2 regions of the Mesorhizobium sp. B2-1-3A genome follow, and region 1 is predicted to be linked to the other one. Evidence: riboswitches for the same ligand, from Rfam matches in the RefSeq annotation. Region 1 holds a riboswitch; the other holds the start of a gene.
What was found. A riboswitch is a leader RNA that binds a small molecule or an ion and turns the genes downstream of it on or off. The one in region 1 is predicted to bind thiamine pyrophosphate.
Positions count from the first base shown of each region.

Region 2: linked by a shared signal. The riboswitch ahead of thiB (thiamine ABC transporter substrate binding subunit) and the one ahead of FJ977_RS29095 (YkoF family thiamine/hydroxymethylpyrimidine-binding protein) in region 1 are both predicted to bind thiamine pyrophosphate.

Region 1 covers NZ_VFWK01000008.1:4,717-20,376, reverse strand. The annotation lists gene FJ977_RS29160 (ABC transporter ATP-binding protein) at 1-563, opposite strand, end outside; gene FJ977_RS29155 (ABC transporter permease) at 563-1,351, opposite strand; gene FJ977_RS29150 (ABC transporter permease) at 1,351-2,214, opposite strand; gene FJ977_RS29145 (ABC transporter substrate-binding protein) at 2,282-3,343, opposite strand; gene FJ977_RS29140 (PfkB family carbohydrate kinase) at 3,383-4,360, opposite strand; gene FJ977_RS29135 (ADP-ribosylglycohydrolase family protein) at 4,357-5,391, opposite strand; gene FJ977_RS29130 (GntR family transcriptional regulator) at 5,395-6,120, opposite strand; gene FJ977_RS29125 (DUF3309 family protein) at 6,550-6,714, opposite strand; gene FJ977_RS29120 (hypothetical protein) at 7,009-7,593, opposite strand; gene FJ977_RS29115 (isoprenylcysteine carboxylmethyltransferase family protein) at 8,001-8,627, opposite strand; gene FJ977_RS29110 (ABC transporter substrate-binding protein) at 8,862-9,878, opposite strand; gene FJ977_RS29105 (ABC transporter ATP-binding protein) at 9,871-10,638, opposite strand; gene FJ977_RS29100 (ABC transporter permease) at 10,635-11,453, opposite strand; gene FJ977_RS29095 (YkoF family thiamine/hydroxymethylpyrimidine-binding protein) at 11,489-12,097, opposite strand; TPP riboswitch at 12,088-12,201, opposite strand; gene FJ977_RS29090 (hypothetical protein) at 12,397-12,705, shown strand; gene FJ977_RS29085 (formyltransferase family protein) at 12,829-13,617, opposite strand; gene msrA (peptide-methionine (S)-S-oxide reductase MsrA) at 14,143-14,661, opposite strand; gene FJ977_RS29075 (glycosyltransferase family 39 protein) at 14,873-15,660, opposite strand, start outside.
Region 2 covers NZ_VFWK01000012.1:77,258-92,917, forward strand. The annotation lists gene FJ977_RS34495 (helicase-related protein) at 1-1,792, shown strand, start outside; gene FJ977_RS34500 (RNA-binding S4 domain-containing protein) at 1,808-2,194, shown strand; gene fdxA (ferredoxin FdxA) at 2,443-2,781, shown strand; gene FJ977_RS34510 (CarD family transcriptional regulator) at 3,152-3,733, shown strand; gene FJ977_RS34515 (amino acid ABC transporter ATP-binding protein) at 3,821-4,588, opposite strand; gene FJ977_RS34520 (amino acid ABC transporter permease) at 4,585-5,265, opposite strand; gene FJ977_RS34525 (amino acid ABC transporter substrate-binding protein) at 5,402-6,175, opposite strand; gene FJ977_RS34530 (hypothetical protein) at 6,237-6,500, shown strand; gene FJ977_RS34535 (RNA polymerase factor sigma-32) at 6,497-7,360, shown strand; gene FJ977_RS34540 (M48 family metalloprotease) at 7,624-9,093, opposite strand; gene thiQ (thiamine ABC transporter ATP-binding protein) at 9,353-10,129, opposite strand; gene thiP (thiamine/thiamine pyrophosphate ABC transporter permease) at 10,122-11,717, opposite strand; gene thiB (thiamine ABC transporter substrate binding subunit) at 11,896-12,894, opposite strand; TPP riboswitch at 12,938-13,053, opposite strand; gene FJ977_RS34560 (thiamine diphosphokinase) at 13,141-13,800, shown strand; gene FJ977_RS34565 (ABC-F family ATP-binding cassette domain-containing protein) at 13,802-15,622, shown strand.

The sequences.
Region 1 (15,660 bases):
ATGGTGGTGATGCCGATCTCGCGCTGGATGCGTTTCAGCTCGATCTGCATGTCGACGCGCAGCGCCTTGTCGAGCGCTCCCAATGGCTCATCCAGCAAAAGCACGCGCGGCTTGGTGACGATGGCGCGCGCCAGCGCGACACGCTGGCGCTGGCCGCCGGAAAGCTGGTGCGGGCGGCGGCCGCCGAGCTTGCCGAGTTGCACGAGGTCGAGCGCGCGCTGCACTTCCGCTGCAATCACCGCCTTGGCCTCGCCGCGCACCGACAGGCCGAAGGCGACATTGTCGGCGACGCTCATATTGGGAAACAGCGCGTAGTTCTGGAACACCATGCCAATGCGGCGCTTTTCGACCGGCACGCGCTCGACGCTCTCGCCGCCGATGGAAATACGGCCGGAGTCGGGAAAATCGAAACCGGCGATCTGCCTGAGCAGCGTGGTCTTGCCGCTGCCCGACGGCCCGAGCAGCGCATAGAAGCCGCCATCGGCGAAATCGATGGAGACATCGTCCAGCGCCTTGTGCGCGCCGAAGCTGCGCGAGACGTTCGCTACCTGCACGCCGGCCATTATTTCTCTCCGCCGAATTTGAAGAAGCGCGCCGTGAGCAGCATGAGCGCCATGGACACGACAATGATGATGGTCGAGACCGCGTTGATCTCGGGCGTGAAACCCTTGCGGATCGCGGCGTAGATTTCGACCGGCAGCGTCGTCTGGCCGGGTGTCGACAGGAAGTAGGAAACGACGAACTGATCGAACGACACGGCAAATGCAAACAGCCCACCGGCGATGACGCCCGGCATGATCCAGGGCAACGTGACGCGATTGGTCACCTGCCACTGGTTGGCGCCGAGTGAGCGTGCCGCCTCTTCCAGTTCCGGCGCGAAAGTCTGCAGCCGGGCCGAAACGACGACGATGACATAGGGCAGCGCCAGCGCGACATGGCCGAGCAGGATGGCGAAAAGGCCGCGCCCGATGCCGACGCCGAAGAAGAAGATCAGCATCGCCGTGCCGGTGATCAGCCATGGAATGGCGATCGGCGGAAAGAGCAGCGCCTGCAGCACCTTCTTGCCGCGGAAGTCATAGCGAAAAAGCGCCAGCGACGCCGCCGAGCCGAGCACCACGCTGATGAGCGTGGTGATGATTGCGATCTCCAGGCTGTTCCAGGTGGCTGCGATCAGCTGGTCGTTCTGCCACAGCGATTGATACCACTCCGTCGTCCACTCGAACGGCAGTTGGTAGAAGGGCGAGACGTTGAACGACATCAGCGCCATGATGATGATGGGCAGATAGAGGAAGGCGAGCAGCAGGAAGATGTAGAGCCGGCCAAGTCCTTCCAGGATACGTGTCGTCATCATCACGCGGCCCTCCGCAGCACTGGTGAGGCAATCGCCAGGATGACCAGCACGACGGCCAGCAGGATGAAGGACAGTGCCGCGCCCAGCGGCCAGTTGAACACGGCGACGAACTGGTCCTCGATGACGGTGCCGTAGAAGGTGCCGGTGCGCCCGCCAAGGATGCGCGGCTCCATGAACGAGCCGACGACGGGAACGAAGATGAGCGCGGCCCCCGCCACGAGACCGGGCATCGACAGCGGGATGATCACACGCTTGAGCACTTGTAGCCGCGAGGCGCCAAGCGAGCGACCAGCCTCGATCAGCGAGTCGTCGATCGCCTGCAAGGTGAGATAACAGGTCAGCACCATGTAGGGCACGTAGGAGTGCACCAGGCCGATGATGACGGCGGGATAGGAATACATCAGATCGATGTTGATCTTGAACGGGAGCACCGCATTGAGCGCCGTATCGAGGATGCCGCCCTCGCGCAAAACCATCGCCCAGGAGAAGATCCGCACCAGCCCGTTCGACCAGAACGGCAGGATGACCAGCAGGAAGATCGCCTCGCGGCTGCGGCCCTTCAGCACCTTGGCCAGCACATAGGCGGCGGGATAGCCGATGACGATGCACCACAGCGTCACTTCCAGGCCGAGCCTGAGCGAAGCGAGCAGCAGCGTCAGATAGAGGCTCTGCGAGAAGAAAGCGGCGTAATTGCCAAGCGTGAAAGCCCAGGGCTTCCCAGTCAGCGGCAGGTCGGTCATGAAGGAGAAGAAGACCATGGCCGAGAGCGGCAGGAAGATCGCCACCGTCAGCCAGAGATAGGCTGGCGCCAGCAGCGGCAGAGCCGATCTCAGCCCGCTGCGCGGCGCACCCTGCGCTGCCATGATAAGCCTCCTCCCCAGGATTGAAGGACCAGCCGGCGCGAACCGCCGGCTGGCCTGGACGTGCGTTTTACTTCACGTCGACCTTGAGCTGCTGCCAGAGCGCCAGATAAGCCTCGCGCTGCGCGTCGGTGATCGGCGCCTGGAACTGGATGCGCTTGGCAACCTCGGGATCACCCATGACCTTGCGGTTGAAGGCATCCTCGGGCAGCGCTTCCACCGCCTTGGTGTTGGCAGAGACGGGGGCTCCGACCTTGGTGACCCATTCGACATAGAATTTCGGGTCGATCATCCAGTTGATGAAGGCCTGCGCGCCTTCGACATTCTTCGAACCTGCCGGGATCGAGAACGCGTCGAGCCAGGCAACGGCGCCCTCCTGCGGAATGACCAGCGAAACCGGCAGCTTGAAGTGCGTCTTGGCGCGGTCGGCCGAGCCGCTCCAATAGGTGCCGATGTCGATCTGGTTGGAGGCGACCATCTGGTTCCAGTCGTTCTCCGAGCTCCAGAAGGTCTTGATCTGCGGCATCAGCGAGGTGAGCTTCGTCTTGACCGCATCCATATCCTTGATGTCGTTGATGTTCTGGCCGGTGGCGATGGCGCCGAACTGCACCGCCTCGACGGCGTCGTCGCGGATGACGACGCGGCCCTTGTGCGCGGGATCCCACATTTCGGCGATCGACGTCGGCGGCTTGTCGAAGGACTTTTCGTTGATGGCGAGCGCGGTCAGGCCCCACACCCACGGCACGCCATAGACCTTGCCGTCATGGTCGAGCATCGGCGAACCCGCCTTGTCCTTGCTGATGTCGGCATAGTTCGGCAGTTTCGAGGTATCGATCGGCTGGATCAGCTTTTCCGCCATCGCCTGGTCGTTGAAGGCGGCGTTGATCATGACGACGTCGTAGAGGCCGGGATTGGTCCGGATCTTGGTCAGCATTTCCTGTTCGGAATTGAAGAAGTCGTTGACGACCTTGTTGCCGGTCGCTTTCTCGAAGGCCTCGACGGCCCATGGTTCGTCGGCGCCGTAGCCTTTCCAGTTGAGCACATGCACTTCGGCGGCACTGGCGGCCAGCGTGAGCGCGGTGGTGAAGACGGCGGTCGCCGTCAAGAGAGCAGTCAGTCTTGGCATGCGCATGTTGGTTCCTCTCTTTGTTTGCCCGCTTGGCGGGGCTTGTCAGGCTGTCTGATGGGCCTTCTGGTTCTGGCCCGGCGTGCCGGTCGCGGCGGCCTGGGTCAGGAAAGTCTGGATCTCGGTGTCGGTCGGCGCCGACGAGCCGCCATGACGGGTCACCGAAATGGCGGCCGCCGCATTGGCGTAGCGCGCCGCCTCGAAAGGATGTGCACCCCGCGCCAGCGCGCTGACGAAAGCGCCGATATGGGTGTCGCCGGCGCCATTGGTGTCGACGGCATCGACCTTGAAACCGGCAATGGTTCGCGCCGAACCGTCGGCCAGCCTGACATGGCAGCCCTTGGCGGCGGAGCGGATCACGACACCGGCCGCCCTTGGACAATGATCGGCAAGCAGCCGCGCCGCGAGGGTCTCGACATCGCCCTGGCCGGCGATCTCGGCGGCTTCCGCCATATTGCAGCTCAGCCATGCCGAGCAGGCCAGCACACGCGACAGGATCGGGCGTGGAATGTCTGAAACGACGGGCGTCGGGTCGAAGACAAAGGGAATGTTCTCCGGCAGCGCCTCGATCCAGTCGGCGAGCGCGTCGCGGCTGCCCGGGTAGCTCAGCGTGTAGCCCGAAGTGAACACCCAATCACCCGGCGCCACTGATACCGGTGCCATCATGTCGAGGTTGAGAACGCTCTCCGCACCGGGCCATGACACGAAAGTGCGTTCGGCGTCGCTCGAGATCATGGCGACGCAATTGCCGCTGTCCATATGAGGCGATGGGGCCGTCAGCGTCCCGATTTCCTCGGCGGCGAACGCGGCGCGCAGGAAATCGCCATTCGGCCCGCTGCCGAGCTGGCCACCAAACACCACCGTCATGCCGGTGCGGGTGGCAGCGACCATCATGTTGAAGCCGCCGCCGGCGACCTGCGCGTAGCTGGATGCCGTCTTCTCCGTACCCGGCGCCGGCAAGGCGTCGATGCGGTAGACATAGTCGACCACCGCGCTGCCGATATGGACGAGACGCCCGCTCATGCCGCGGCGTCCTTGCCGGAACCGGTTTTGGACGTTCGCGCCGCAACAAGGTCGGCGGCGAGCGCACGAACCTCCGCCATGTCGATCCCCCTGAGGCCGGCGACGCGATCCCCGGGCAATCGCGAAAAGCCGGTGCAGGCGCCGGCCATGCCGGCCGCGATGGCGCCGATCGTATCGGTGTCGCCGCCGAGGTTGGCGCTGATTTCAGCCGCTTGCCAGGGGTCACCGCCGGCAAGCTCGAGCACCGCGAAGGCCGCCGGAACGGATTCCTGGCTGGCGACGCCGGTGCCGACCAGATCGGTGATCAGCCGGATTGCATCGCTCATCACCTTGCCGCGCACCAGATCCTGCGCCCAGACGATACGCGCCGCGATGTCGCCGCCGGTCACCCAATGGCCAAGCGTCGCCCCTCGCCTCGCCGCAGCGACGCCACTGCCGGATGCGGCGCGCCAATCGCCGCCGGACACGCCGTGGCTGACGGCGGCCGCGACGGCGGCGGCCGACGCTATGGCGATCGAGGTGTTGTGCGTCGCCCGGCAGGTCTCGGCCACCTTGGCGACCAACGCATCGAGCGGCTCCAGCGGCATCATGATGCCGACCGGCGCGATGCGCATCGCCGCGCCGTTGGTGTCGCCGCCGCGCCCCGCCTCTTCCGCTGGCACGCCATTGTTGATGGCATCGATGGCGCGCTTGGTCGATGGTCCCAGCAGATCGTAGCTGCCGCGCGCCTTGACCTCGCGCTCCCAGTCGAGCAGCGCGTTGACCCAGCGCGCATGGTCGAAGCGCTCGCCGGACTCGACCAAAATGCGGCCGAGCAGCAGCGCCTGTTCGGTATCGTCGGTGATAGTGCCGGCCGCGAGCCCCTTCGACACCGGATGATCGGCGAAGGGCGCGATGAAATCCTCGACATGGCCGTAGAGTTCGGCAATCCGGGCCTGCGACAGAAGCTGCGTCGGCATGCCGAGCGCGTCTCCCAGCGCGCCGCCGACAAGCGCGCCCATTGCGCGATCAAGCGTGATGTTGTCCGGCATCGCTCAGAACCTCATATGCAGCGCGAAATGCGCGGGATTGAGCAGGCTGGTGACATATTCGATCGGCCGGTCGTCGGCCGCACGCGTCAGCCGGCGGCCGCGCAGGAAGGGCGTGCCTTGCGGGCAGCCCAGAATGGCCGCATCCTCGGCATTGAGCATCTCGATGCCCACCCATTCCTCGCCATGGTCGGGGATCAGGCCGGCGCCGCGCAGCGTCTGGTGCAGCGATCCTTCGCGCAGGCCGCGCAGCGGCACATCCTCCAGCTCCGGCGACAGCGGCAGGCGGCTGCGCTCGATGGAAATCGCATGGCCGTCGCTGGCATTGGTACGCACCCGGTCAACGGCGATGAAGAACGGGCTTTCGATGCCAAGCAAGGCTGCCAGATCGGCGTCTTCAATCACTTCCAGCCGCAGCGTCCTGGTCTCGGCATTGGCGCCCGCATTGGCCAGCGCCCGCGACCAGCCGATGGCGTCGTCGACCGGCTTGCCGTCGAAGGTGACGAAGGAGCCGATGCCGACCTTGGTGGTGATCAGCCCGCGGCTGGACAGTTCCTCGAGGCCCTTGCGGACCGTGTTGCGGCTGACGGAGAAGCGCTGGACGAGTTCATTTTCGCTTTGCAGGCGGTCGCCGAAGCCGAGCAGGCCGGAACGGATTTCATGTTCCAGAACGGTCGCGATCTGCTCGGGCTTGCCCGTGCCGGGAGACAGTTGAACCGCGCGCCGCTTCATATGCATACCTGTTCAGTGAACCTGTATAGTCCTGTTCAATATACCGCCGTGGCAGTGCTGTCAACGGTCGCTCGATGACAGGGAATGGACGATCCTCACCTCAATGCGGGACAGCCCTTGAGGGCACCGACTGACGGTTGCCGGCGGTTAGGCCGGAATCCTCGTTATTGGTGGCCAATGCCGGTCTGCCTTCAAAACACTTGCCTTGGGAAAAAAAGAAAGCCCGCTCCGGATGCCGGGGCGGGCCTTGGAGGAGGATAAAGGGGTGGGACCCTCTCCTCTTGTTTCCACGGGGGGTGTGGACCGAATTCACAATACGAGAATCGCGAAAAATTTGGGATCACAAGCCGGCTCGCTTTCATCACAATCCGGTGCGCTCCGAGCTGGACACGGTCACGAGATCGCGATTATCCGAAGCCTTGTGGGCCTCTAGATCCGCCCTAGCACGACAAGGACGATAATGATCAGCAGCACAAGCCCGAGCCCGCCGCCACCATAGTAGCCAGTTCCATAGAACGGCCCGCCGCCGAGCCCGCTGAAACCGCCAAGCAGCGCAATGACAAGGATGATGATGAGTATGGTGCCTAAGCTCATGGTTTTCCCGCTCCTGTAGGCGCTGCCACGCCGGTTTTAACATCGCTGCATGCGATGTTTCGAAGACGAGAACGTTCGAGCAGCCCTACCGTTCCGCGCGATTGTGGCACGACATCCGCACGGAGATGATTTTCGCTGGCGAATGAAATCTCAAACAACAAAGCGCCGGTGATTGAAAGCGCTCGACACGCAGGAAGCCCGCCTGAATGGCGGGCTTCCGACCGGCCGTAGCCGGGAGAGTGCTGTCAAAGCCTCACGGCTGGTTTGGCACTTCCGTCCCTGGCGCCCCTTGCCTCAACGACGGGCGATCAGCAGGCAGAGTTGACGCAGATCGCGGTCATAGGTGCCTGCGTTGCTAAGCACGTCGACGCACCGCTTCTTCATGCGCGCCACCTGGCTGCCGGACATCTGGGCCACGACACCCGAGAGGCTCGCCTTCGACGCATTGCTTGGGTTGGACGGAGTTGTCGGATTGGTTCCGCCGATGCCGACCCCGACGCCGACCCCGCTCGTGGCGCCGACATTGGCGCCGAGCCCGGCGGTAACGCCACCCGTGCCGCCGACATTCGCACTTGCCCCGCCATTGATGCCGTTGCTTCCACCGACCGAGGCCCCCAATCCGGCGTTGACGCCGTTAGATCCGCCGACATTGGCACCGGCGCCAGCATTGACGCCACCGCCCCCGCCAACCGATGCTCCGGCACCGGCGTTGACGCCACCGCCGCCGCCGACGGAGGCGCCGGCACCGGCATTGACGCCGCCGCCACCACCCACCGAGGCGCCGACACCCAGCCCTGCCGCATTCGCTGGCAAGGAAAGAACGACGACTATCGCACTACCGGCCAACACACTGGCGACTGTCTTGATGGTAAAAGCCATAACACTCTCCTGTTGTCGTTGCGCTAAGGCAGTCGGCGTACAGCCGATTGCAGATTCAACTACGTGACAGGGGAGATCAGGTTTCAAATCAACGTATACTTACGGAGGTGATGGTGTTTATTGCAAAAATACAGAAATTATAAGACGAATAAAAATATAATAGATGCGTAAGAGAAATTTTACATCAAAGAGTACGTATTATCGATATAGTGGCTTATCTGGAGATAAAAACGATTTTCCACGGAAGCGCCACTCCCGCCATTGCTGATCTCCGCTTGGCGCAACCCGGAAGATCGGACATAAATCAGCGATGAGGACAGAAACGAGGAACCGCTTCGGGTAAGCGCTGCCAGCCATCCCCAAGCCCGACAGGATCGCCCACAGCCTCTTCGACGACAGTCCTGCTCTCAGAATATCCGGTAGAACAGCCTGTAGCGCACCCGTTCCATGTAGGCGCGATATTCCGGCTCGGCCGCCAGCAGGGCCTCCTCGCGCAGGATGCGATAAAGCTGCAAATAGGTGATGACCGCATAGACCGCGAGGTTGTGGAAGGAAAAGGCCGACAGCAGGTAGAGCACGTGGCCGGCAAGGTAGCCGGCATAGATCGGGTGCCGCACGATACGGTAGGCGCCGCCCGTCATCACGCCACGGTTGCCGGGCAGGATGGCAAAGGAACGGCCAAGCGATATCTTGCCCCAGATGACGAATAGCAGCGCCGCGACCTGCAACGGCGCGGCGATATAGACTGGAACGAGCGCCATGCCAGGTTCAAGGCTGATCAATGCAACCCCGAAACTGGCGCTCACGGAGACGATGACCGTAAGCGGATTCCAGTCACGCGTCACCGGACGCCGCGACAAAAGCAGCCAGGTGAAGGTGAGTATCTCGGAAATCGCCACCAAGGCGGCGTTGAGCCGGGTCGGATCCTCCACGACCTGATAAAGGCCGCGATAGACGAACAGCCCCGCGCAGGCCAGGGCACAGGCGCGAAAGAAGCCTTCACGCAGGTCGGCAAGGATCTCGCGCTTGCGCACGTCGGATAAGATCCTGTCCCGGCCGGCGCTTGGAAGCGTTCCACTTTTTGACGTGAACAAGGCAAACACCCCGATGATCCCCTCGGCGGGACCATTGCATGCAACCATTGCCGGGCGGTTAACCGGCAAGACCGGATCAGGATTGACGGGATCGACCGGAAGGCTGGAGAAAGATGCGCCCCGACGCCAAACCGACGTAGCTCACCGAGCGCCACCGGTGACGCGCATCCAGCCTCAACCCAGATATGAATTTGCGAAATACCTGGCGAAATCCGGACGTTGCGTCAGAACCTTGCCATCGGCGTCGTGCAAAATGCCCGCAGTGAAGAGATAGCCGCCGATCGCGTCCATCTTGGCCGGGTCCATCGTACCGATGGCACCGTTTTCCGCCCGCAGATAGTGTCCGTCGATCAGCACTTTCAGCGACGCCTCGATCAAAGACGGATTGGTCAGGGCATCCTTGTTGGCGGCGATCAGCAGCACGGCGGCTTCTTCCGGATGATCGACGGTGAACTGATAACCGCGCCGCGTTGCCTCGACGAAGGCCGACGCCAATGCCGGGTTTGCTTTGAGATACGCTTCGCTCGACGAGATCAGTGTCGTGTGCTCGTCGGGGACGCCGTAGTCGGCATAGACGAAGCTGCGCTGCTTGACGCCTTTGAGTTCGGCCTCGACGCCTTCCCAGGTCGCGACCTCCAGCGTGAAGTCGACCGAGCCATTGGCCAGCGCTTCATAGGCGGAGGTGCCGAGCGTCACCGTCTCGAAATTGCCCTTGCCGCCGTCATGGCGGATGATGGTCGAGATCAGCGCATTTTCCCAGGCGCTGCCGAAACCGCCATAGGTCAGGCCGTCGAGGTCCCTCGGGCTTTTGATCTCGCTGCGCGCCGCATTGAAGACCACCCGGCCGGTTTCGGCCTGCACCACCGCATAGACCGCCTTCAAGTCGGCACCGGCGGTCCTCTGGGTGAAGAGGCTGATGGTGCCGTTGATGCCGAAATCGGCAACGCGGTTGGCGACCAGCGTGCCGGCGCCGGTGTCGCTGTAGGGCAGGATGTCGACCTCGAGGCCGGCCTCGCGGTAAAATCCCTTGTCGCGGGCGACGAACAGCCCGACGTGGTTGGTGTTGACGGTCCAGTCCAGCGCGACAGAGACTTTTTGCGTTGCCGCGAAGGAGCGGCTCGATCCCGCGACCAGCGGAAGACCGCTGGCAAGGGTGAGCAGCAAAGCCTGCCGGCGCGTCAAGTCAGTCATGGTCATGTCCTTTGGATGGTTGAGGGTTGAGCAAGATGTCGAGGATCTCGGCCTCGAGTGCGCCGACCTGTTGCGCGGCAGCACCGGCCGGATCGCGCGGGCGCGGCAGCGGCACCCTGATTTCACGCAGCACACGGGCCGGGCGCGCCGACAGCACATAGATGCGGTCGGACAGGAACACGGCCTCACGCACATCGTGCGTGATCAGCAACGCCGTCCAGCGATGGTGCCGCCACATCTGCTCGAGCCAGCGCTGCATGGCCGCGCGGGTCAGCGCGTCGAGCGCGCCGAACGGCTCGTCCAGCAGAAGCATGTCGCGCTCCTGCACCACCGTGCGCAAAAGCGCCGCGCGCTGGCGCATGCCGCCCGAAAGCTGTGCCGGAAAATGCCGCTCGAAGCCGGCAAGCCCGAACTCGGCAAACAGCGGCGCGACGCGAGCCCGCGCCACCTTGCGCCTGGTGCCTTGCACTTCCAGCCCGAGCGTCGTGTTGTCGATGATGCGCCGCCACGGCATCAGCGCGTCGCGCTGCGGCATGAAGGCAAAATGCCTGCCATGATCGTCGAGCGGCGCGCCGTCGAACAACATGTCGCCCTCGCCATGCTCGGCACCCGTCAGGAGCTGGAACAGCGTCGACTTGCCGGCACCCGAAGGCCCAAGGATGGAGACGAATTCGCCGGCGCCAACGCTGAGCGAAATATCGGCGAGCACGTCGAGCCCACCGAATGCCTTGCGCACATGCCGCAATTCGAGCCGGCTCATCTCCGCGCGCCCTTCCCCGCCGGCTGCCGACCGGCCCGTTCCCAGGGCATGGCAAAGCGCTGCAAGAGCGCCGTCAGCCCGAACAGGACAAGCGTCAGCGCGGCGCTGACACCGACGGCGGCCAGCACCAGGTCGGGGCGGAAATTGTTCTTGGCGTTGAGCATGTAGATGCCCAGCCCTTTCGCCGCACCCGCATATTCGGCGAAGATGGCGCCGACCACCGCATAGGTGATGGAGATCCGCAGGCCCGCGAAGAAATAGGGCAGCGCCGAAGGCAGCCGCGCCAGCAAGAAGACGCGCCAGCGCCCTGCTCCCATGGCGCGCAGCATCTGGCCGATCTCGGTCTCGGTCGCCTCGTAGCCCTGCACCAGAGCCACCAGCATGGGAAAGAAGGTGACCAGCGCGACCAGCATGATCTTCGGGGCCAGCCCGAAGCCGAACCACAGCACCACCAGCGGCGCGATCGCCACCAGCGGCAAGGTCTGGCTGATGATGAAGACAGGAAACAGCGCGCGTCGCAGCGGCTGGAAGAAATCGACCAGCATGGACAGCAGAAAGGCGGCACTGAGCGAACAGGCAAAGCCGATCAGCGTGGCGCGGATGGTCGGAATAGCGTTGTCGACCAGCGCCCCGCGATTGAGCATCGCCTGTTCGAAGACGCGTGACGGCGCAGGCAGGATCGTCGGCTTGATACCGGAATAGGTAGCGTAGAGCTCCCACACCACGAGCAGCAACCCGACCGAGATGACGGCGGGTACTGCCTTGGTAAGGGACTCCGCGAGCGGGCGCGGCACTGATGATGAGACCACGGGCATAACCTTTGACGGGGTCGCGCCGAAGCGCGGCCGGCTTAGACAGCCGACGGGCTGTTGGCCGAAACCGTGACGTCGAGGGTTACGTGGCCTGCACCCGGCCCGAAGCGGCAGAAGGCCTCGTTCAGCGCTGAAAAGATCGCGCCCGTGTCGCCGCGCAATTTGGTGCAGAAGTTCTTGGAGCGATCGTAGACGCCCGACTGCTTCAGGAAATCGATGCAGCCATAGATCTCGTCCATGTGGTCGCCGGTGCCCATCACATAGAGCGAGAATTGCGCCGCCGCCGGCTGGCCGGTGGCAGCTGCATCGCGCACCGCGGCGATGGCGGCTTCCTTGCGTGGGCCGAGCGGCCCGACAGGTCCGCCAAACGCGTCGGAGCGGCAGATCGGATCGTCCGGCTCACCCGGGCAGCCGCGCGAAATGGCCGCCGACAGCACGCAATGCTTGCCGCTCCGCGCCGCCGCCACGAACAGATCGCGCAGCGCCGGGAACAACACCTCGGGCGGTCCGACCAGCAAGGTCGAGATGTCGTCGGTCTCGATCCTGAGCCTGTCCCGGTAGGGATCGAGTGCGCCGAGCGCACCAAGGATGACACCGACGAAATCGTCGGCCATGGGATATAGGGAAATCTGTGCGCCTGAAAACATCGCCCGCCTCGCTCCGCTGGTATTACCCAGATCAGCTTCTAGGGTCTGTGGGCTTGCCGCCCCCGTCTCAGCCCCGACCGTACGGAGCACCCCTGTGGATGGACGCGTTAAAGCACCATTCGAACTGAAGGGGAAGCTGTTTTTTCGGCGCAATGGGCCAAAAACATTGCACCAGATCTGATCACGGGATGGACGCCGGAGGGTCCTCCCCGCGCGAATTTTATCGGGAACCTTCGCCAAGCCGCGAGGTTGACCCACCAGTCGCAACGCGACGAGTTCACAGAAATGGAGACAGAACCATGTTCATGAAAATCCTCGCAGCTTCGGCGTTCACCGTTGCTCTTGCCACATCCGCGATGGCGCAAGGCAATAGCGCAAACGGCACGGAAGGGTCGGGCGGCAGCGGCCAGTCGATCACAGTGGACCCCAGCACGCCGGCCTCACCCAATACGGTCGATCCGGCTGCGACCAACAGCACTACCACCGCGCCGGGCGACATGAATTCCAATGCGGATAAGAACTGCCCGACCAATCCCCAAGGTGCGCAGAGCGACGCCAACGGCAATGCAACCGCACCGACAGTGAACGACAACAACTGCGGCAAGTAATTTCGATCGCAGCCAGAAAAGTCGCGGCGCGCAAACCCCGCGACTTTTCCGCGTTTACCGGTCTTGATGACCGGGGTGGTCTGCTTTCGGCAAGTCCCTTGCTCGATCGTTTCTCGCTGACCGCTATTTCAGGACGCGACTTCTGACTTGAGAGCGCGCGAAAGCGTCGCGCAATTTCAAGAGCCGTTTGAGCAGGCGGCCATAGGCGAGATACCGGACCCTGCCATCGGCAAGATCGAACTCCACGGTGCCCCATCGTGCGACCGGCACTTGTCCGGTCGGCGAGCCTAGCCGTCCGATCTGGAACCCCAGCCTGACCTTGCGGCCGGCGACATCGAGATAGATCCCTGGAATATTGCCCAGCACATGCCACAACCGATCGACATGCTCGATCGACATTGCCGGCGAGATCATCGTGTGGGCAGATTCAAGCCGCGCCCAGATGAAATCGCCGGCCGGCTGCCGTGTCCCCGAAAGGCTACCCTTGCAGTAGGCTGGCGCCACCTCGCTCACCAGCGTGCGCATCGCGCTTGCCAAGCCGTCGATCAAGGCCCGCCGCGACGCCCAGTCTGTTTCCGAAAACGACACCTGCCCAAGGATGTCGCCGTCATCGAAGGCGGCGGACATCTTGTGCAGCGTCACACCGCCATGAACGGCATGCTGGCCGTCGACAGCCAGGCGGTGGAGAGGATGCGGGCCCCGATAGTTGGGCAGCAGCGCCGGGTGAAGATTGAGCCCGCCCTTGGGAAAGACGCTCAGCAATTGCGGTGGGACCAATGTGGGGAAAGCATAGCAGATCAACACAGTGGCCTCGACCTGCGACAATTGCTTGCCGAGCGTGTCCCAATCATAAGGTCGCCCGAATTCGATCAGTCTTGCCGGCGTGTCGCCGATATAGCGTCTGAGCAGCAATCTGCGTTTCAGTCTTCGGCGTAAATTGCCGGTGCTGAAGTGCTTTGGGCGCCGACGCAACCCCGGCACAACAATCGCACCGATGTGATGGCCTGCTTCAAGCCACCCTGCCAGCAGCGGCCCGGTATAGTGGTTGACGTCGAGTATGAACACGGCCGAAAGCCGGTCTTGCCCGGTTTGCGGGCTCAAAAGCGGCACCCTCTCAAAGCGCCCGTCAAGCCGGTCACCCCATTCAAACGGCGGTCGAGCCAGGCCTTTTCGAGCGGGCCGACCGCACTTGCCAATGAAGGCTGTCGATCAGGTGGCCTTGATTTGCGAAGGCGGTATCAAGGCGGTGACGTCTGAAAGGCGGCCCTTTTTCACCAGGACTGGCTTCCGATAGATCTTCTTCATGCTCACCCCCGTCAGATCAGCCCGCGCATTTCGGTAAATGCCACCTCCCGTCAATCGCCACGCGATGGCTGGTCGCGCGGCAATCGGCGAAGCAATTATAGCCCCATGCCGCGCGAAAGCCTATCCGTAAACCTATGAGACGGCCTTCTCACGAACCGGCAGCTTCCAGCCTGGCCTCACGAAATGGCAGGTATAGCCGTTGGGATATTTCTCCAGATAATCCTGATGCTCGGGCTCGGCCTCCCAGAAGGCACCAGCAGGTGCGACTTCGGTAACGACCTTGCCGGGCCACAGGCCGGACGCATCGACGTCTTCAATGGTGTCTTCGGCGACGCGCTTTTGCTCGTCGCTGGTATAGTAGATCGCGGAGCGGTAGCTCATCCCGACATCGTTGCCCTGGCGGTTGCGCGTCGTCGGATCGTGGATCTGGAAAAAGCGCTCCAACAGTGTGCGATAGCTGATCACGGCCGGATCGAAATTGATCTCGATGGCTTCGGCATGGGTGCCGTGGTTGCGGTAAGTGGCGTTGGGTACGTCGCCACCGCTATAGCCGACACGAGTGGAGATGACGCCGGGATAGCGCCGTATCAGATCCTGCATGCCCCAGAAACAGCCACCGGCAAGCACTGCGCGTTCGGTCGAAGTCGCCATGTCACGTCTCCTCAAGAAAGCAATTCAAGGGGGAAACGGTAGCCGTTTCCGACCTGAATTGCACAACAACAAAATTGGATTTCCCATAAATGGGCATTGTCGGCGGCTTCGTCCAGTCGACTGGAAGTGAACGCGGCGCCTGCAGGCCGCGTACGGCCATGCACGAACGAAATATCACGATGCGGAACGCGATCGGACCGCGCGACAGGCTTCAGCTGCGCTGATGCCGGGTTCGGCTGTCCACGGCAAGCGGCAGATAGCGCGTGCCAGGCGGAATGGCGGCAAAATTGATTGGCACGGGCGGTGCCTCGCGCGACCAGTTGAAAAGAACGGTCTTGACCGGGATGTTGCCCAACCATGCCCGCAGCGACGGCGGCACACCACGCCCCGACCAGACCATCAGCATGCCGTGATCATGCAAGCGCCGCCCTGTTATCCATGGCGCGAACCGCATGTTGAGGTCGGTGAAGATCGACGGCTTGTCATAGGCATTGAGACCAGCCAGCATGGCCAGATTGGTATCGCCGCCGACAATGTCGAGCCGGCCGGGTGCTGCCGCGTGCCACACCGCCTCGGCCTCGTCCGAGATCGGCTGCGCCGGCCAGCAGACTGCATCCATGCGCCCTCGCACATTGCAGTCCGTCCAGCGGATCGCCGCATAGGCGGCCGACATGGTGACGATGCAGGTGAATGCGCAGATCGCCAACCTTCGCATCTCGAAGGCGCCGAGCCGGCGACCGAGGAAGGCGAGCGCCACGACGCCGACAAGATTGTACATCGGCGCACCCCAGGATTCACCGGTGCCGGTGAACAACGAGGCCAGCATGATCAGGACCGCCGGGCCGAGCCCCATCCATACGAGATAGACCAGAATGCCGCGTTCGACGGGCGCTTCGGGGTCAGGCGAGCGCCGCAGCAGCCCTGATATGGACAGCACCAGCAGAAAGCCGGAGAGCCCGGCCACCTGGACACCGATGTAATACAGGCGCGCACGGTGTT
Region 2 (15,660 bases), on a different contig from region 1:
CGCCGCGCAAAAGGCGCTGGCCGCCGAGTTCGAGGCGCGCGCCGACCGTTTTGGCGCCTGCGCCAATGGCGACCTGGCACTTGGCTCGGACGGCACGCTGCGCTGGATCGGCGCGCCGATCGGCACGCTTGTCTCCGGCGAGGACGCGCTGAAGCCCCGCCTCGTGCTGCTGGCCGACGAACAGCTGACCGGCCCGGCGCGCGACAAGGTCGCCGCGCGCGCCGAACGTTTCGTCAATTTCCAGATCGAGTCGCTGCTGAAGCCACTGGTCGACCTGAAGAACGCCGACCAGATTTCCGGCATCGGCCGTGGTATCGCCTTCCAGCTGGTCGAGAATTTCGGCCTCATCAACCGCCGCGACATCGCCGAGGAGATGAAGTCGCTCGACCAGGAAGGTCGCGCGGCGCTTCGCCGGCTTGGCGTGCGCTTCGGCGCTTACCATGTCTTCGTCCCGGCGCTGATCAAGCCGGCACCCGCCGGACTGGTGACCTTGCTGTGGGCGCTGAAGAATGACGGCAAGGACAAGCCCGGCTTTGGCGACGTGGTCCACGCGCTGGCGTCCGGCCGCACCTCGGTGGTCATCGATCCGGCCTTCGACAAGGCCTTCTACAAGCTCGCCGGCTACCGCAATCTCGGCCGCCGCGCCGTGCGCATCGACATTCTGGAGCGGCTGGCCGACCTGATCCGTCCGGCGACCAACTGGAAGCCTGGCCTCGGCCAGCGTCCGGACGGCGCCTATGACGGCCAGTCCTTCATGGTGACGCCGCCAATGATGTCGATCCTCGGCGCCACCGCCGACGACATGGAAGAGATTCTCAAGGGCCTGGGCTATCGCGCCGAGCCGAAGCCGGCTGCAGAGGTCAAGGCACGGCTCGAGGCGCAGGACACCGCCGCGCGGGAAGCCGCCGCCGCCAAGCTCGCGGCGGAAGAAGCCACGCGCGCCGAGCAGGCCAGGGCGGCCGAAGCCGCGGTAACGGACGCCGCCGCGGAAGCGGCGGTCGAGGGTTCGGAACCGGCCGCTGCCGAGGCTGGCGTCGAAACTCCGGCCGAAGCTGTTGCGGAAGCGGCGGCGGAGCCTGTCGCGGAAGAGCAACCGGAAGCTCCGGCCGAAGCCGTGGAAGAGCCCGCTACGGAGGCTGCCGCCGAAGCGGCTGCTGAACCAGATGCCGAGCCAGAAGCGGAAGCCATCGCTGACATCACTGCCACCGAAAGCGCCGACGCCCTTACCTCCCCCTCGATGGGGGAGGTCGCGGCGCGAAGCGACGCGGGTGGGGGTGATGGCGCCAACGATGCAGGCAGTGCTGACGGTACCGCCGCCGAAGCGCCCAAGCCTATCCTGCTGTGGCGCCAGGGCCGTTTCGAGCAGCGCCCCCGCCATCACGAAGGCCGCAACAATCGCCAGCGCAACGGACAGGCGCGCGGCCGCGGCAATGCACCGGCCGAGGCCGGCGCCGCTCAAGCGATCGGCGCACCGGGAGAACGCCCCGCCCATGAAGGGCGGCGTGACGGCGCCGGCAAGCCGCGCTTCGACCGGTCGAAGTTCAAGCCCAAGCCGCAGGGTGAAGGCGAACAGCGCCGTGACGGTCGGCCCCAGGGCGATCGTCCCGAGCGCCGTGAAGGCCGCCCCGACTGGAAGGGTGGCCGGCCCGAGGGCAAGGGTGGCCCCGATCGCGGCAAGGGAGGCGCAAAGCCGTCCTTCCAGCCGAAGCCGCGCGAGGAACGTCCGGTGCGCTTCGATCCGGACTCGCCCTTCGCCAAGCTCGCCGCCTTGCGCGACCAGCTGAAGAAGTAGGCTCGGTAGGGTTCGATGGTTGCCGAAGGCCGCCAGCGCATCGACAAATGGCTGTTCTTCTCGCGCGCGGTCAAATCGCGCTCGCTGGCGGCGAAGCTCGTCGTCGCCGGGCGCGTGCGCATCAATCGCGACAAAGCAGCGCAGGCCTCCGATCTGATCAAGCCGGGCGACGTGCTGACCATCACGCTGGACCGGCGCATTTTCGTCTGGAAGGTGCTCGGCGCCGGCGTCCGGCGCGGCCCGGCGGAGGAAGCCCGCACCCTTTATGAGGACATGTCACCGCCGCCCGCACCGAAGGGTGAGGCCCTTCCCAATGCGATTCCGGGGCTGCGCGAGGCCGGCAGCGGCCGCCCGACCAAGAGAGAACGCCGACAGACCGACCGCTTGCTTGGCGAAGACTGATCCCGTCGCTCAACACCGCATGGGGCTTTACGGCAATGACACGGCCTGGGGCGAAACCGAACCCGGCAAACAAGACCCTCCCGAGGACATGACAGGCTAGCGCCGTGCCCGCCGTCTGGAATTCCATTCCGGAAACGACGACGCCGCCGCGCATGGCCGCCCTTGCAAGCGACGGACAAAGGCGTTACCTCACGGAAAAAGCCCAACAAAACTGGCCCATTAAAGCTGGGGCGTCCCGGAGCCAACCGATGACCTATGTCGTGACCGACAATTGCATCAAATGCAAATACATGGACTGCATCGAGGTCTGTCCGGTCGACTGTTTCTACGAAGGCGAGAACATGCTCGTCATTCATCCCGACGAGTGCATCGACTGCGGCGTATGCGAGCCCGAATGTCCCGCCGATGCGATCAAGCCGGACACCGAGCCAGGCCTCGACAAATGGCTGCAGATCAACACCGAATATGCCGAGAAATGGCCCAACATCACCGCCAAGAAGGAGCCTCCGGCAGACGCCAAGACCTTCGACGGCGAGGCCGGCAAGTTCGAGAAATACTTCTCGGCCGAGCCCGGTGAAGGCGATTGACAATGCGGCCGTAAAGGTCGGTATTACGCAGCGTAAGAGACATGTCGCATAAACCGCCTTGACAGGCGGCGCGAAGCTGTGGCCTTCGCGAACGCAGCAAAACCTTGATTCTTCCGACTTTTTGTGTTACATCAGCGAAACATGCCGGTGACACAACGTCGATTTATGGCGCAGACGCCCCAAATCACTGAAAGGTGAAAATCCCATTCCGGACCAGAGCGATCTGGGCCAGGCGGTCGCAATTCGTGCGGTTTGCCGGTCCCGGCCTTTCCGGTGGGGTTCATCTGTTGTGCGGCTAACGGTCGGTGACCCCGATCGCACGAGTTCAGCCGGCACCGCCGCCGGCCCACAACAAGGAGTTCAGGGCGTAATGGCAACGATCACCCCGCAGAAGAAGTCCACCGGAGCGCGTCACGGTTTCAAGACTGGTGAGTACATCGTCTACCCGGCGCACGGCGTCGGCCAAATCGTGTCGATCGACGAGCAGGAAGTGGCGGGCCACAAGCTGGAACTGTTCGTCATCGACTTCCAGAAGGATAAGATGCGCCTGAAGGTGCCGGTCGCCAAGGCGACCTCCATCGGCATGCGCAAGCTGTCGGAAGAGGATTATGTCGAGCGCGCGCTCAAGGTCGTTCAGGGCCGCGCCCGCGTCAAGCGCACCATGTGGTCGCGCCGCGCCCAGGAATATGATGCCAAGATCAATTCGGGTGACCTGATCTCGATCTCGGAAGTCGTGCGCGACCTCTACCGCGCCGACAACCAGCCGGAGCAGTCCTATTCCGAACGCCAGCTCTATGAGGCCGCGCTCGACCGCATGGCCCGCGAGATCGCGGCCGTCAACCGCATGTCGGAAACCGAAGCCGTGCGTCTGATCGAGGTGAACCTCAACAAGGGCCCTAAGCGCGGTGCCAAGGCTGACAATGAGGAAGCCGAGCAGGAAGAAGCAGCCTGAGGCTCCTTGGCCTTCGAATTTGAAAAACCCGGCCTCGCGCCGGGTTTTTTGTTTTTTGACCTACACTCCCCACAAGGGGGTAGGAGCTCAGCCGCCGCCTTCCCTCTCCGCCTCCTGCTTCAGCGTCGCGATGAACCGCTTGGTCCGTTCGCGCTCGGGGTTGCCGAACAGCACCGCGGACGGCCCCTTCTCGACGATGACGCCGGCATCGAGGAACACCGCCTCCTGGGCGATCTTGGAGGCAAGCCGCAGGTCATGCGTCGCCATCACCATGGTCGTGCCTTCGCTGGCGAGCTTGCCAAGAACATCGACCACCTCTTGCGCCAATTCAGGATCAAGCGCCGATGTCGGCTCATCGCACAGCAGTACCTTCGGTGATGGCGCCAGAGCGCGGGCAATCGCCACGCGCTGCTGCTGGCCGCCCGACAGCGTCGCCGGCCAGGCGTCGGCCTTGTGCGCCATCCCGACCTTTTCCAGCAAGGCGAGCGCCCGCTCGCGGGCCTTCTCGGGCGACCATTTCAGCACCGTGACCAGGCCTTCCATGACATTCTCGATCGCAGTGCGATGCGGGAACAACTGGAAATTCTGGAACACCATGCCGGTCTGCAGGCGCAACCGCCTGATGTCGCTCGCCGGCACCTTGACGCCCGGACGGAACTCGAGCGTCTCGTCACCTATGCGCACCGTGCCCGAGGTCGGGATTTCCAGCAGGTTGATGCAGCGCAACAGCGTGCTCTTGCCGCCGCCCGAAGGGCCGACCAACGCGGTGACGCTGCCTTCCGCAATGGCGACGGTCACGCCCTTCAGCACCAGATTGTCGCCGAAGCGCTTTTCGATATTGGTGAGGCCGATCATGAGCGCGCCTCCAGGAAGCCGCCATAGCGGTTGAGCCGCTCCTCCAGCCGCGTCTGCAAGGCCGACAGCACCGAGCTCATCGCCAGATAGAGGATCGCCGCCTCGACATAGAGGATCAGCGGCTCATAGCTGGTGGCGACGATGCGCTGCGCCGCCTGGAACATCTCCGGCACGGTGATGGCGGCGGCCAGCGACGTGTCCTTGACCAGCGAGATGAAGGTGTTGGAAAGCGGCGGCACCGCGACGCGCCCGGCTTGCGGCAGGATGGTGCGGCGCATCGCCTGGCTCCAGGTCATGCCGATCGAATAGGCGGCTTCCCATTGGCCTTTCGGCACGGAGCCGATCGCCGCGCGGATGATCTCCGACGTGTAAGCGCCGATGTTGAGCGTGAAGCCGATCAACGCTGCCGTGAAGGCGTCGAGCAGGATGCCGACCGACGGCAGGCCGTAGAAGATCAGGAACAGCTGCACCAGGAGCGGCGTGCCGCGAAAGATCCAGACATAGAAGCGTACGATCGCGACCAGCGGCCTTGGTCCGAACAGCCGGCCAAGTGCCGCACCGAGGCCAACCGTCAGGCCGAGGACGAACGACAACAGCGTCAACGGCACGGTGAAGATGAGAGCGGCCCAGAGCAGCGAAGGCAGCGACTCCAGCATCAGTTGCAGCCAATGCGGCACGAAAGACCCCCAGAATGATCGCGGCGGCGTTATCGAAATGCGAATGCAGGCGCCATATCACGACAAAAGCGGCGGGCCGTCAAAGACGGCTCGCCGCTGGCATGTTGCAAGGCCGAAAACCGGCCCCGATAATCAACTACTTCGAAACGTCCTGGCCGAAATAGGTGTCGGCGATCTTCTTGTAGGTGCCGTCGGCCTTGATGTCGGCCAGCGCCTTGTTGATGGCCGCGACCAGTTCTGGATCGCCCTTGCGCACGATGACGCCGGAATAATCGGCGTTTTCTTCCTGCGCGGCGATCTTCACATTGGCGTCTGGCTTGTGCTTCTTGAAGTCGAGGAACGACAGGCTGTCATTGATGGTGGCGTCGGCACGGCCGGTCAAGAGAAGCTGGATCGATTGGTCGAAACCGTCGGTACCGACCAGTTCGGCGCCGTTGCTCTCGGCCAGCTTGCCGAAATTCGAGGTCAGCGACTGCGCCGACTTCTTGCCCTTGAGGTCGGCGAAAGTCTTGATGTCGGTGTTGTCGCCGCGCACGATCAGCACCGCCTTGGAAGCGATGTAGGGATCGGAGAAATCATACTTGGCCTTGCGCGCGTCGGTGATGCCGACTTCGTTAATGACTGCGTCATAACGGCTGACGTCGAGACCGGCGATCAGCCCATCCCACTTGCCTTCGAGGAACTCGACCTTGACGCCCAGCTTGTCGGCGATCGCCTTGGCGATCTCGACGTCGAAGCCGACCAGCGCGCCCGAACCGTCATGATAGGTGAAGGGTGCGTAGGTGCCTTCCGTGCCTACCTTGATGACGCCGGCCTGCTTGATCTGATCGAGATTGGCGCCCGCATGGCCTGAGGTGACAGCCAGAGCCTGCAGCGTTCCGGCGACGATAAGCGACTTGAGCCATTTCATCTTTTTGTGATCCCGTCCTTGGCCTGAAACCCGGCCTGTTGTGAGGGCTGGAAAATGACAGATGCAGACAGAAAGAATAAGGAATCAGATTTCAAAAACAAAGAATTTCCGAAACCCCATTCTCAAAAATGGATTGTTAGCAGCGTCCGAAGCGTTCGGGCGATGGTTCAAAAATCGCCTGGACAGCATCACTCGCCCGCCCGCGCCGGCGGAACCTTTCTCGCGCATGGCAGTTTTGGCTGTTCTAGGGCGCGACGCCGCGATTTCAACCGGTGCCCTGCCAAGTTCGCAAGTCATCTCGCCTGAACCAGGGAGCACCTCATGATGGAAGACATGGCAGGACGGATCATGGTCCGCGCGGCGATGAAGGCTCCCTATCTCGAACGGGACGAGGAACATCGGCTGGCCTTGCTCTGGAAGGAAGACAACGACCAGAACGCGTTGCACTGCATCACCGTCGCCCACATGCGGCTGGTCATTTCCATGGCCTCGAAATTCCGCCACTACGGCCTGCCGCTTGGCGACCTGATACAGGAAGGCCATGTCGGCCTGCTCGAGGCCGCCGCCCGCTTCGAGCCGGAGCGCGAAGTGCGGTTTTCGACCTATGCGACGTGGTGGATCCGCGCCTCGATGCAGGACTACATCCTGCGCAACTGGTCGATTGTGCGCGGCGGCACCAGCTCGGCGCAAAAGGCCCTGTTCTTCAACCTGCGGCGCCTGCGCGCCAGGCTCGCGAACGGCACGGAACCGCTCTCCAACACAACTCTGTACCGCGAAGTTTCGGTTGCGCTTGGCGTTTCCGAGGCGGATGTGGCGATGATGGATTCGCGGCTGTCGGCACCCGACTCCTCGCTCAACGTGCCGCTTGCCGACGATTCAGGCGGCACCGAGCGCATGGACTTCCTGGTCTCGGACGATCCCCTGCCCGACGAGATCGTTGGCGACAAGATCGACGTCGCGCGCCGCTCGCTCTGGCTGCGTGAGGCACTTCGCGCGCTCAACGCACGCGAACTGAGGATCATCGAGGAGCGCCGGCTGAACGACGAGGGCGCCACGCTCGAGGCGCTTGGCGAGACGCTTGGCATTTCCAAGGAACGCGTCCGCCAGATCGAGGCGCGCGCCATGGAAAAGCTCAAGGTCGCGCTGGTGAAGCAGAATCCGGAGTTTCTGGCGACAGCCGCCTGACCGCTCAAAAGCACAGGATCAAGAGCGCGTTGAAAACTCGCTCCGCTGAGGCGAATGGCGTGGATTTCAAGAACCGGAGCGGAGTGGACTCTAGAGCAATTCCAGGAAAAGTGTGAAACGGTTTTCCGTCCGGAATTGCGTAAAAACAAATAGTTAGAGCGGTTCTGCGATTCCGTGAAACGCTGAACCGCTCTAAGTCCATGAGCACCGGAAGCATAGAAAATCGCGGCAGGCGTGCAGCGAAGTGAGTTTGCAGCGTGCTCTTACTTGTCGGTGACGATCTTGACCTTGTCGCCGGCCGAAACCGCAGCCCCCGGCGACAGCGCATTGAGCACCCGGAACAGGTCGAGCTTGCGGTCGACGCCGACCATCTGCGCGGCGAGCGTGCCCATGGTCTGGCCCGGCTGCACTGTGAGCACGCGGATATGCAGCGGTTTCAAGGCCGCCTTCTCCGCGGCGCTCAGGATACGGAATGAGCCGCTGACCGAACGCGCGACAGAATCCAGCGAGGTGCTGGCCGAGGGTGCCGCGGTCAGCAGCCGGTAGACCTGGCCGCCGGCGCGGATCACCGCGATGTCGAACTGCCAGCCTTCGGCGCCGGCATGCGCGGTCGCCGCCTCGTTGCCGTTGATGGTTTCCTGCTTGACCGTGCTGTCGTCGAGGCCAGCCACCCAGCCGCTTCTGATATAGTCGGTCAAGGCGCGGTTCTTGTCGATCGAAACGCCGTCGAAGCGGATCGCGATGTCGCCCGGCCCGGTCGCCGTCACCGCTGCCGCCGAATTGTCGATGATGAAACCGTCCGGCACCGTGAACGACACGCCAAGCCCCGGATGCAGGAAGGTCTCGCCGCGCACATAGCCTTCTTCCGGCGTATCGCCGTAGAGCAGGCCATCTATGCCGGCGAGGAAGGAATCGCGGTCGCGCGTGCCGAAGCCGGGTGCGCCGAACTGGCGGGCATGGCGCTGCGCCAGGTCGATGCGCTGCGGCGTGTTGGGATGCGTGGCCAGGAAGTCGAGGCTGGCATCGGTGGCACCGCTGATCGACCGGAAATCGGTATAGGCCGACATCGACTGCAGGAAGCGGCCGGCGGCATAGGGATCATAGCCGGCTTCACCGATCGACTTGATGCCGATGGCGTCGGCCTCCAGCTCCTGGTTGCGCGAGAACTGCGCCAGCCTGAGCTTGCCGCGGATCAGTGCCGCCTTGGCGGTTGGGCTGTCACCCAGCACATCCGAGACCACCTTGGTCGCCAAGCCTTCCTCGGCCTCGAGTTGCTGGCGCTGCAGGCCGTGATTGGCGGTGACGTGACCCATCTCATGCGCGATGACGGCGGCGAGCTCGGACGAATCATTGGCAAGCGCCAGCAGCCCGCGCGTGATGTAGAGATAGCCGCCCGGCAGCGCGAAGGCGTTGACGTTGGGCGAGTTGAGGATGGTGATGCGGTAGGTCTGGGTCGGATTCGCCGACACAACGGTAAGGTTGCCGACCACCTTGGCGACCATGCGCTCGAGCTTGGGATCGGAATACTCGCCGCCATAGGTGGCCAGGATGCGCGGATGCTGCGCCTTGGCCAGTTCCGCGAGTTTGTTGTTGGCGGCGACATTGTCGACCGTGATCGGCTTGTCGGACGGCTGAAAGCCGGATTCCTGGACCTCCGGAGGCGTGAACATCTGGCAGCTTGCAAGCGCCACGGCAAAGCCGGCTAGCGCCAGAAAGCGCGCCAGTGGATTCATTCGCAGCTTGTCAACGCCGATCGCCAGAACGGCTTCCTTTCAGGTCCCGGCGCATAACCACGAAAATCGGGGGCGATCTCCGGAACCTGTCATGCGCAAAAAACAAACTTCTACAGCATCCGTCGCGCGTCCCTCGGGGCGTGCGGCGGATGCTGTAGGCAAATCACGGCTTGTGCCGGACCAGTAGGGCGGACCTAGCCACACTACTTCTGCCATGGCAAGCAAGCGCCCCATCGCCTGAGGCCGGTTTGACCGTAAATTATGTCCGCTTCCGGGCAATATCTCGTGATACGGCATTCCCGGCACTGGCACCGATATAGCGCCGGAAGGCGTCGGGACCAGCCCCGGCAAAGAAATCGTCCGCGCTGCCGGTGGCCGCCACGGTGCCATTGTCCAGAAACACCACATTCTGGCTGATTCGGCGGGCGTCCTCCGGCTGGTGCGTGACGAACAGTACCGTCATGCCGCGCTCCGCATGCACGCCGGCAACCAGATCGAGCATGTCGTCGCGCAGGGCTGGCCCCAGCGAAGCGAAGGGTTCGTCGAGCAGAAGCACCGGGCGATCGCGCACCAGCACGCGGGCCAGGGCAACACGCTGGCGCTCGCCGCCGGAGAGTTCGCGCGGCAAGCGTTTTTCCTTGCCGCCAAGGCCTGTGCGGGCAAGCGCCCCGGCGATATCAGCGCTGTCCGCTTCGGTCAGCCGCAGCGATGGCGAGCGCCCGAGCCCGACATTCTGCTCGACGGAAAGATGGGCGAAAAGATTGTTTTCCTGGAACACCATCGACACTGGCCGTTCGGCCGGCGGCGCGGCGCCGACATCGGCCCCGCCGATCAGCACGCGGCCGGACAACGGCGTCTCGAACCCGGCGACGAGGTTGAGCAGCGTCGACTTGCCCGAACCGCTCGGCCCCATGATGGCGGTGATTTCCGACGCGGCAAACGCGACATCGAAGACGAGCGGGGCCTCGCCGTAGCTGAACGAAACCTCGTCCAGCCGCACCGGAACGCCCTTCCTGTCCATCGCCCCATCAGACATTGCCGACCTTTTCCCTGCCGAGCCAATCCGCGGCCAGCACCAATGCGAGGCAGACGATGCCAAGCAACAGCGCCAGGCCGGCGGCGTCCTCGGTGCGGTAGCTGCCCATGCGCGCCAGGAGAAGGTAGGGCAAGGTCTGCACGGAATCACTGCCGAACAGCGCGATCACGCCGAGATCGCCGAGCGACAGCGCCATGGCGAAAGCAAAAGCGGTGGCGAGCGGGCGCCGCAGTGATGGCCAGTCGACCAGCCGCAGCCTCGCCCAGCCGGAGATACCGAGCTGTGCGCAGAGCCGTTCGTGACGCTCGCTCGCCGCGTCATAGGCGGGACGGACGGCGCGCAGCGCGAACGGCATCGCCATGACAGCATTGACGGTGACAACCATCACCGGGGCGATGGCGAAGACATCGCCGGCATGGCGCAGCAACAGGAACCAGCCAGCGCCGATGACGATGGGCGGCACGACCAGGACGAACCCCGCGCCGGTGTCGGTTGCATGCTCAAGCAATGTCCTTGGCCCGGCACGGCGGCCCAGCGCCAGCGCTCGCCGCGCCATGGTGAGCGCCAGGGACAGCATCACCGAAAGCAGCGCCGACAGGAAGGCGAGCACGGCGCTGGTCAGCATTGCTTGCCGGACGGTGGCCTCTCCGGCGAGCCGGCCGAGATCGGCGCCCAAACCGGCCACCACGGTCGCCGCCATCGGCCCGACAACGAACAGCAGCGCCAACACGATGAGCACGGCGTTGAGCGACGCCTCGGTCCCGTTGACGGAGAGATAGCGGCGCGGCGCGACCGGCAGGTTGGTGTCGCCGACGACATTGGCGCCAAGCCGCGTCAGCGCCAGCACCACGATGAACGTCAAGGCGATCTGCAGCAATGTCAGGGAGACCGCGCGCGCGGGATCGAAATCGAAGCGCAGCGCCTGATAGATGCCGACCTCCAGCGTCGTGGCGGCCGGCCCGCCGCCGAGTGTCAGCACGATGGTGAAGGAGGTGATGCAGAGCATGAAGACCAGCCCGGCGACGCCGGGCAGAGCGGCGCGCAGCGTCGGCCATTCGATCAGCCGGAACGCCGGCCGCGCGCCCATGCCGAGCTGGCTCGCCAGCCGCCACTGGTCGGCGGGAATGGTCTGCAGCGCCTCGAGCAACAGTCGCACGCTGAGCGGTAGATTGAAAAAGACATGGGCGACGAGAATGCCGGACAGGCCGTAAATGCCAGGCCAGCCCCGGCCGCCAATCGCGCTGAACAGCCCGGCGAAGTAGCCGGCGCGACCGTAGAGCGCCAGGATGCCGAGCGCCGCGACGATCGCCGGCAGCGCCAGCGGCACGGCAAAGAGCTGCAGGATGAAGGCGCGGCCAAAGAAGCGCGGATGCCGCGACAGGGCGCGCGCAACGAAGAGTGCCGGAATGACCGAAAGCAGCGTCGAAAGGATTGCCTGCCAGAGCGTGAAGCGGACAACGCGAAGGAGATAGGGATCGAAGGCCGCCCAGGCGCCCGAGAAATCATGGGCGCCTTCGATGAGCAAGCCGGCAAACGCGCCACCGATCAGCAGCGTGATCGCGGCGAGCGCGATGATGCCGGCGGTGATGCGGGAGTCAGACGCGCGCCTTCCACCATCCCCCTTGTGGGGAGGGTCGGAGCGCGGATGCCGCGAAGCGGTGTCCGCGAGCCGGGGTGGGGGTGAGGCAGTGCTCAGCGTCGGCACTCCCGCCCCGCTCCGCTTCGCGGATCGACCCTCCCCACAAGGGGGAGGGTGAAGAGCGCGCTCATTTGCTCATCACCGCCAGCCATTCATCGACCCAGGCCCTGCGGTTGGCCGCGACCTCTTCCGGGCTGAACAGCAAGGTCTTGGTCGGCTTGACAAGCTTGTCGAAGGCCGGGTTGAGCGGCTTGTCGGTCTTGCCGGCCGGGAACATCCAGTTGGTCTCGGGGATCGCATCCTGGAATTTCGGTCCGGTCATGAAGGCGATGAACTTTGCCGCCAGCGGGTTCTTGGCTCCGGTCGTGGTGATGCCGGCGACCTCGATCTGCAGGTATTCGCCCTCTTCGAAGGAAGCCGCCTGGTAGCGCTGCGTGTTCTCGGCGACCATGTGGTAGGCCGGTGACGTCGTATAGGACAGCACCATCGGCGCTTCGCCCTTGGTGAACAGGCCATAGGCCTCGCTCCAGCCGGGCGTCACGGTCAGCACCTTGGCCTTGAGCTTGGCCCAGGCCTCCGGCGCCTTGTCGCCATAGACCGACTTCACCCACAGCAACAGGCCGAGGCCGGGCGTCGAGGTGCGCGGATCCTGGATGACGATCTTGTCGTCGGCGCTGCCTTCGACCAGGTCCTTCAAGCTCTTCGGCGGCGTCTTCAGCTTCTCGGTATCGTAAACGACAGCGAAATAGCCGTAGTCGAACGGAACGAAAGTATCGTCGCTCCAGCCGCCCGGCACATTAACGTCGTTCACCGCGCCATGCGGCGCGAACAACCCGCTGGCCTTGGCATCGGCGGTGAGATTGGTGTCGAGGCCGAGCACGATGTCGGCCTTGGTCGATGCGCCTTCGAGCTTGACGCGATTGAGTAGCGCCACGCCATCGGCAACCGAGACGAACTCGACATCGCAGCCGCATTCGGCCTCGAATTCCTTCTTCACCACGGGACCTGGACCCCAGTCGGCGGTGAAGCTCTCATAGGTGTAGACGGTGAGCTTGTCCTTGGCCAAGGCCGGCCCCGACAACGCAACAACCATGGCTGAGACAAGAGAGTATAAAAGCGTGCGCATCGGCGCCTCCTTCGTTCGCGTGACAAGGAATTGAGGCGTCGGACTGTCCGAAACGTCTAATCCCTCCGCCGGTACAAACCGGATCAGGTTCAGCGGGTTGGCGAGACTGCCTCTCAGCCGGTCCGCGAAAGATCGCAGCCGGCACCCCGTTAGAGCGTTTCGACACATAGGCCTGGCCGAGGAACCACGCAAGTGGGAGTTTGCCGCCTTCCGTTTCCGCTGCCGGGCTGGTACAGGCCACCGGATATGAGCACATTCACCATCCTGCTTAGCGGCGATCTCATCCGCACGCCCCGGCTCGACCGCCAGGTCGAGGGCTCGCGCGTGATCGCCGCCGACGCAGGCATCGGCCATGCCAGGCTGCTCGGCCTTGTGCCGGAGCTGTGGGTGGGTGATTTCGATTCGGTGCCGGCCGACCTGCCCGCCGACCTCGCCGCGGTGCCACGCCAGACCTTCCCGGCGGAAAAAGACAAGACCGACGGGGAACTGGCGATCGCGGCAGCCCTTGAGCGCGGAGCGACCCGCCTTGTGTTGGCGGGCGCGTTCGGCGGCAAGCGCGCCGACCATGCCTTCCTGCATCTGGCGCTCGCCCTGCGCCTGGCCGAGGCCGGAACGGAGGTGCTGCTGACCAGCGGTGCCCAGGAAGGTGTCCCGCTGCTGTTGGGAACGGCCGGCTTCGACTATGCCGACGGCACGCTGTTTTCGATCCTCGGCTTTTCCGAACTTGCCGGCCTGACCGTTGCCGGTGCCAAATGGCCGCTGAATCAGGTCGAGGTGACCTTCGGCTCATCACTGACCATCTCCAACGAGGTCAAGTTCGACAAGACCGGGGGCCGCCTCGAAATCGCGCTCGGCCATGGCCGCGCGCTGCTGCTCGCCCATCCCTATCCTTTGCCCGAAAGCTGACATGGCCCCGCCTCTTCTCAATCTCGACGGGATAAAACTGACCTTCGGCGGCACGCCGCTGCTCGACGGCGCCGCCTTGACCGCTTCGGCCGGCGACAAGATCGCGCTGGTCGGCCGCAATGGCTCCGGCAAGTCGACGCTGCTCAAGATCGCCGCCGGCCTGATCGAGCCGCAGGACGGCGAAGTCTTCCGCCAACCCTCGGCGACGGTCCGCTACCTCCCACAGATGCCCGACATGGAGGGCTTCGCCACCGTTCGCGCCTATGTCGAGGCGGGCCTCGGGCCTGCCGACGATCCCTACCGCGCCTCCTATCTGATGGAGCATCTTGGCTTGTCGGGCGAAGAGCGGCCGGGCGACCTCTCGGGTGGCGAGGCCAGGCGCGCCGCCCTGGCCCGCGTCATGGCGCCGGAACCCGACATTCTGCTGCTTGATGAGCCGACCAACCATCTTGACCTGTCCGTCATCGAATGGCTCGAAGAAGAGCTCGTCCGCACCTCTTCGGCGCTCATCGTCATCTCGCACGACCGCCGCTTCCTCGAACGCGTGTCGCGCACCACTGTCTGGCTCGACCGTGGCCAGACCCGCAGGCTGGACAAGGGTTTTGGCCATTTCGAGGAATGGCGTGACCTGGTGCTGGAAGAGGAAGAGCGCGAGCAACACAAGCTCGGCCGCCAGATCGTGCGCGAGGAGCACTGGTTGCGCTACGGCGTGACGGCGCGGCGCAAGCGCAACATGCGCCGCCTCGGCGAGCTGCAGACCATGCGGCAGCGCTTCCGCGGCCATCGTGGCGCCGAAGGCAACGCCACCATGGTGGCGAGCGATGCCGCCGAATCCGGCAAGCTGGTGATCGAAGCAAAGAACATCGAGAAGAGCTTTGGCGATCTCACCGTGGTCAAGGGGTTCTCGACCCGCATCCAGCGTGGCGACCGTGTCGGCCTCGTCGGGCCGAACGGCGCCGGCAAGACGACTTTGTTGAAGATGCTGACCGGCGAATTGGCGCCGGATGCCGGCTCGGTGCGGCTCGGCACCAATCTGGAAATCGCCACGCTCGACCAGAAGCGCGAGGCGGTCGACCCGCAGGAAACGCTGGCGCAGTATCTGACCGACGGGCGCGGCGAAAACCTCGTCATCAATGGCGAGCAGCGCCATGTCGTCTCCTACATGAAGGATTTTCTGTTCAAGCCTGAGCAGGCGCGCACGCCGGTGCGCGAACTGTCCGGCGGCGAGCGGGCGCGGCTGATCCTGGCGCGCGTGCTGGCGCGGCCGGCAAACCTGCTGGTGCTCGATGAGCCGACCAACGATCTCGACATGGAGACGCTGGAACTGCTGCAGGAACTTGTCGCTGGTTTTGCCGGCACCGTCATCCTGGTCAGCCACGACCGTGATTTTCTCGACCGCACCGTGACCAGCGTCATCGCGCCGGACGGCGGCGGCCGCTGGGTCGAATATGCCGGCGGCTATTCCGACATGCTGGCGCAGCGCGGCGGCACCAGGCTCGACGACCGCAAGGCCCGCGCCAAGGCGGAAGCCGCAGATATGCCGGCGGCAGGCAAGAGCGAACCGGCGGCCCCAAAAGGGCCCGCGAAAAAACTGTCGTTCAAGCAGAAATTCGCCCTGGAATCGCTGCCGAAGAAGATCGAGGCGGTGACCGCATCGATCTCGCGGCTGGAGAACAACATCGCCGACCCGGCCTATTACGAGCGCGATCCGGCCTCGTTCCAGAAGACCATCGCCGCCCTCGACAAGGAACGCGCGACGCTGGCCGCGCTCGAGGAAGAATGGCTGGAGCTGGAGATGCTGCGCGAGGAGATGGAGGGGTAGTTGGTGCCTGCGAGGTTATGCGTCTATGTTGGACGCAT